DNA from 2 places in the Bacillus sp. PK6-16 genome. Region 1 is predicted to be linked to the other one. Evidence: predicted binding sites of a transcription regulator. Region 1 holds the regulator's gene; the other holds the start of a gene.
What was found. The regulator CtsR, encoded in region 1, represses protease genes until heat stress. The targets are predictions, from matches to a motif close to ATGGTCAATAAAGGTCAAACA.
Positions count from the first base shown of each region.

Region 2: clpP (ATP-dependent Clp endopeptidase proteolytic subunit ClpP) is a predicted target of CtsR. The motif match lies at 1,610-1,630, and genes of this name have one in related genera.

Region 1 is NZ_CP096511.1:5,206,696-5,209,887, forward strand. It holds gene mcsB (protein-arginine kinase McsB) at 1-490, opposite strand, end outside; gene mcsA (protein-arginine kinase activator protein McsA) at 495-1,043, opposite strand; gene ctsR (transcriptional regulator CtsR) at 1,214-1,675, opposite strand; rRNA gene rrf (5S ribosomal RNA) at 1,884-1,999, opposite strand; rRNA gene M1D66_RS26785 (23S ribosomal RNA) at 2,049-3,192, opposite strand, start outside.
Region 2 is NZ_CP096511.1:369,855-373,046, reverse strand. It holds gene spoVAE (stage V sporulation protein AE) at 1-328, shown strand, start outside; gene M1D66_RS01760 (DUF1657 domain-containing protein) at 340-546, shown strand; gene M1D66_RS01755 (DUF421 domain-containing protein) at 567-1,436, shown strand; gene clpP (ATP-dependent Clp endopeptidase proteolytic subunit ClpP) at 1,677-2,258, shown strand.

The sequences.
Region 1 (3,192 bases):
TATATCCAAGTGATTCATCAAAAGCATATTCAACCTCTTTCTCAATCCAATTATCTATTTGATTGGCGCTTTGAAGCGCCTTTGATAACTGTAGTCCTGGAAATAGGCACTGAATCCTAATGTGGTCTTCCTCATTAAGCATCACACTAATGTGTTCGCTTTCTGATAACAGACATGCTCCATATTCGGTCCCTGCTAGATTTGGACTAATTAAATGCTTTTCGACTAAAACTCTCCTTTGAAGAGGAGTTAGTTCATTCATTTTTAATAGCCCAAACTTCCCAAAGGGCTCTACCGCTTTATTTATAAATTTCTTTTTAAATAATTCTTGAACCTTTTGAGCTTCCTCTTCGTTTTGCATAGTAGAAAATTGATATTGCTTAAAATTACGAGCCAAACGAATTCGACTACTTAAAACAATATCAGAATCAGGGCCATCCCCCTTCATCCATGGACTAATCGCTTCATTCATAATTTTGTCCAGTGACATAGAACTACTCCCCCTCTCTATGCTCACTAAGCTGAGTTTCAAGCCCTCGAATTTCATCTCTTACCTCAGCAGCTTTCTCAAACTCCTCATTCTGTACATATTGTTTCAGAATAAGTTTTAGTTCATCTAATTCTTTCTTTAAGTGGATATTTCCTTCCATTCGTTCCGGAATTTTTCCACAATGTTCTGTATGTCCACCATGAAGTCGCTTTAACAATGGGTTTAAGTGTCCTTTAAATGTATCGTAACAAGAAGCACAACCAAAGCGTCCCACTTTTGTAAAATGTTCATATGTCATCTTACAATCTGGACATCTTACTGTATTTGTATTTGAAAACCCGTTTTTTCCTTCTCCAAACATTGTTGATTCACCGTGTAATAAACCAGCAAATACATCATGAAATGAAAAGTTAGACTGTGATGATTGAAAGAAAGACGTATAGCCACTTTGCTCCGCACATTGCTCACAAAGATGAACTTCCGCCTTCTTCTCGTTGATTACTTTTGTATAATGTAAAGTTGCTGGTCTTATATTACAGTTTTGACAAGTCATCAATATCCCCACCTTTACAACAGGAACGATCTACCTCATGATACTTTTCATACATTACTAGATTGTCCTCTTTCCTTAATCCACTCAGATAAAAGTACATGCTCTTTTTCAAAACTTCTACAATATTTAACTGCCCTATCTTAATTATCATTCTTTTACAAAAGCTGTATTTATTTATATTTCAGTGTTCTTAACATTGCGCATAATATTCGAGCCCTAAGTTCATCTCGAGAAGGAATATCCATTGATAATACAGAACGATCTAGTACACTTAACATTAATTTTGCTTCACGGCCTGTTATGATTCCCTCTTCTAATAAACGTATAATCATACTCTCTGCATTCCCTTGTGCAACGCTATGATCAATCATATGAAGCATTTGATCAATAATGTCTATATCATCATGCAGTTTGACTTTTATAATGCGAATGTAACCTCCTCCACCACGTTTACTTTCTACTACAAATCCTCTTTCTAATGTAAAACGGGTATTGATTACATAATTGATTTGAGATGGTACGCACTCGAATCGATCCGCAATCTCATTTCTTTTGATTTCAATCACATTATTATTACTTAAGTCAATAACTTGCTTTAGATATTGCTCAATGATATCAGATATATTTCTCATTTATCCGCCACCTTTATTGACTTTGACTATCTTTGACTTTAATTATATACGTATTAATAAAATTTGCAACTCTTTTGCTTATTCACTATCCTAGCCACATTCCCCTGCATTTAATCAAAATAGTAATTATTTAAGCATATTTTTTTAATTACTATGGATTATAAAAGAAAACACGAAAAAACACGAGTCATTTGACTCGTGTTTAGTTGCTTGGCGACGTCCTACTCTCACAGGGACAAGGTCCCAACTACCATCGGCGCTAGAGAGCTTAACTTCCGTGTTCGGTATGGGAACGGGTGTGACCTCTCTGCCATCATCACCAAACTATGAAGGCATATTCCTTCAAAACTAGATAACATTTGCTACATATTATATGGTTAAGTCCTCGATCTATTAGTATTCGTCAGCTCCACATGTCACCATGCTTCCACCTCGAACCTATCAACCTGATCATCTTTCAGGGATCTTACTAGCTTACGCTATGGGAAATCTCATCTTGAGGGGGGCTTCATGCTTAGATGCTTTCAGCACTTATCCCTTCCGCACATAGCTACCCAGCTATGCCCTTGGCAGAACAACTGGTACACCAGCGGTGCGTCCATCCCGGTCCTCTCGTACTAAGGACAGCTCCTCTCAAATTTCCTACGCCCACGACGGATAGGGACCGAACTGTCTCACGACGTTCTGAACCCAGCTCGCGTACCGCTTTAATGGGCGAACAGCCCAACCCTTGGGACCGACTACAGCCCCAGGATGCGATGAGCCGACATCGAGGTGCCAAACCTCCCCGTCGATGTGGACTCTTGGGGGAGATAAGCCTGTTATCCCCGGGGTAGCTTTTATCCGTTGAGCGATGGCCCTTCCATGCGGAACCACCGGATCACTAAGCCCGACTTTCGTCCCTGCTCGACTTGTAGGTCTCGCAGTCAAGCTCCCTTATGCCTTTGCACTCTACGAATGATTTCCAACCATTCTGAGGGAACCTTTGGGCGCCTCCGTTACACTTTAGGAGGCGACCGCCCCAGTCAAACTGCCCACCTGACACTGTCTCCCGGGTCGATAAGACCCGTAGGTTAGAATTTCAATACAGTCAGGGCGGTATCCCACCAGCGCCTCCACCGAAGCTAGCGCTCCGGTTTCAATGGCTCCCGCCTATCCTGTACAAACTGTACCAAAATTCAATATCAGGCTACAGTAAAGCTCCACGGGGTCTTTCCGTCCTGTCGCGGGTAACCTGCATCTTCACAGGTACTATAATTTCACCGAGTCTCTGGTTGAGACAGTGCCCAAATCGTTACACCTTTCGTGCGGGTCGGAACTTACCCGACAAGGAATTTCGCTACCTTAGGACCGTTATAGTTACGGCCGCCGTTTACTGGGGCTTCAGTTCAGAGCTTCGCTTACGCTAACCCCTCTCCTTAACCTTCCAGCACCGGGCAGGTGTCACCCCCTATACTTCGCCTTACGGCTTCGCAGAGAGCTGTGTTTTTGCTAAACAGTCGCTTGGGCCTATTCAC
Region 2 (3,192 bases), 460 kb from region 1:
CATTGGCGGACTCATATGTGTAATCGGCCAACTTATGTTTGATGTCGGCAAACTAACACCCGCTCATACAATGGCAACACTCGTTGTTGCTGGAGCTATATTAGATGGATTTAATTTGTATGAGCCATTAATTGATTTCGCTGGAGCCGGGGCAACTGTACCTATTACAAGCTTTGGTAATGCCCTCGTTCATGGCGCAATGGAAGAAGCTGCAAAACATGGCATCGTTGGCGTTATTACCGGCATGTTTAAAGTAACGAGCGCCGGTGTATCAGCAGCTATTATTTTCGGCTTCATTGGAGCATTACTATTCAAACCGAAAGGATAAGAGGTATTTATATGACTGTTATCGCTAGCGTAAAAACTTGCCTTGCTAGTGTAAGGGGCGCCCAAGCAAGTTTAAGCTCCCTTTCATTAAATTCACAAGACGAAGAATCAAAACGCGTATTTCATGAATGTATGTTAGAAATGGACAGCGTCATCGCTGATTTAAAGGATAGAATTTCAGTATTAGAACGTGAAGAACCTCAATATAAAGGGTTTTAAGTAGACTGGAGGAAACGACTATGTCTCACCTGCCGGAATGGACACTTGTCATTCTTCGCTCTGTATTCATATTAATTATTTTATTCGCTATTACGAAATGGTTAGGGAAAAGACAAATCTCTCAGCTTTCCTTTTTTGAATACATAGCCGGAATGACGATTGGTGACATCGCTGCCCAAGTATCTACAGGGCTCGATTCAAAATTTTTTCACGGCGTCTTTGCGATACTCATTTTCGCTGTGGTACCTTTTTTAACAGGAATCCTCTCTTTAAAGAACAAAACAGCTCGGGACTTCTTTGAAGGGAAATCTACCGTATTAATAAAAGACGGAAAGATACTCGAAGATAACTTGAAGAAAGAAAAATATACGAGTGACGAATTACTGGAACTTCTCCGTGGAAAAAGTGCGTTCAGCGTAGCTGAAGTCGAATTTGCTGTCTTAGAACCAAGCGGAGAATTAAATGTATTATTAAAGAAAGATTCCCAGCCACTTACAGCAAAAGACATCGGTTTAAAAGTACCAAACGAGAAAGAACCACAAACTGTTATTATGGATGGAAATGTACTAGATGAACCTCTTTCAGCAAGCGGACATAACCGCGCTTGGCTACATTCAGAATTAGAAAAACTCGGTGTTGTTATTGAAAATGTCTTCCTCGGTCAAGTGGATTCATACGGACAACTTACTATCGACATTTACAATGACAAACTCCAGATGCCTTCTCCTCAAAACAAACCTTTATTATTAGCATCTTTAAAAAAATGTCATGCTGATCTCGAACTATTTTCCTTAGAAACAAAGTCGAAATCAGCAAGCGAAATGTATAGTAAAAACGCGAAACAAATCGAAAAGATTTTAAATAAAGTAACCTATCTTTTAAAAGACTAATTATCGAAAGAACGCTTCAGTTAAAAGGCGTTCTTTTCTTTTTTCTCCAGTTTTCATAACGTTTAAATTTATGTAATTCGGTTATGATGTTGAAGATACATAAGCAGGGAATTTCGAAAACATAGCGAATATTTCATGGTACAACTACATATTTTTTTGATTTAAAGTGGTTTCGTTTGACCTTTATTGACCATAATTGTATTATAAGACTAAGAAAGCTTTATAAGGAGGAAATAACAGATGAATTTAATTCCTACAGTAATTGAACAAACAAATCGTGGAGAACGCGCTTACGATATTTACTCTCGACTATTAAAAGACCGCATCATTATGCTTGGTAGTGCAATTGATGACAACGTAGCTAACTCAATCGTTTCCCAGCTTTTATTCTTGGAATCTCAAGATCCAGAAAAAGATATTCACATCTACATCAACAGCCCTGGTGGTTCTATCACAGCGGGTATGGCAATCTATGATACAATGCAGTTTATTAAACCACAAGTATCAACAATCTGTATCGGTATGGCTGCATCTATGGGTGCATTCTTACTTGCAGCAGGTGAAAAAGGAAAACGTTACGCACTTCCAAACAGTGAAGTAATGATTCACCAACCACTTGGTGGAGCACAAGGTCAAGCGACTGAAATCGAAATCGCTGCAAAACGTATCCTATTCTTACGTGAAAAACTAAACCAAATTCTTGCTGACCGCACTGGTCAACCACTTGAAGTACTACAACGCGACACAGACCGCGACAACTTCATGACAGCAGAAAAAGCTTTAGAATACGGTTTAATCGATAAGATCTTTACAAATCGTTAATAACTAAAAGCGAAAGCGGCTCGTTCAGAATCGCAGGGCGATGGAGTCCCTGATTCCGAGGCGCTTTTTGCCTCGAATGAAGGGGCGAAGCGACCGGAGATTCTAGCCGCTGGAGCTGGATACAACTAAAAGCGAAAGCGGCTCGTTTAGAATCGCAGGGCGATGGAGCACCTGATTCCGAGGCGCTTTTTGCCTCGAATGAAGGGGCGAAGCGACCGGAGATTCTAGCCGCTGGAGCTGGATACAACTAAAAGCGAAAGCGGCTCGTTTAGAATCGCAGGGCGATGGAGCACCTGATTCCGAGGCGCTTTTTGCCTCGAATGAAGGGGCGAAGCGACCGGAGATTCTAGCCGCTGGAGCTAGATACATAAAAAAAGCGAAAGCGGCTCGTTTAGAATCGCAGGGCGATGGAGCACCTGATTCCGAGGCGCTTTTTGCCTCGAATGAAGGGGCGAAGCGACCGGAGATTCTAGCCGCTGGAGCTAGATACATAAAAAAAGCGAAAGCGGCTCGTTTAGAATCGCAGGGCGATGGAGCACCTGATTCCGAGGCGCTTTTTGCCTCGAATGAAGGGGCGAAGCGACCGGAGATTCTAGCCGCTGGAGCTAGATACATAAAAAAAGCGAAAGCGGCTCGTTTAGAATCGCAGGGCGATGGAGCACCTGATTCCGAGGCGCTTTTTGCCTCGAATGAAGGGGCGAAGCGACCGGAGATTCTAGCCGCTGGAGCTAGATACATAAAAAAAGCGCCCTATTACAGGGCGCTTTTTTATTATCATGCACCTCCGTCTGGATACCCACCCTGGTATTCACCTAAATATATCAACGGTTCGACACAACATATCGATTTACCGACAATCTACGACAAGGACAAACCACCTACATACCCCCTATCCCGAAAACTCCCTTTAAGTAAACCGCAAAAACAAAAAGCT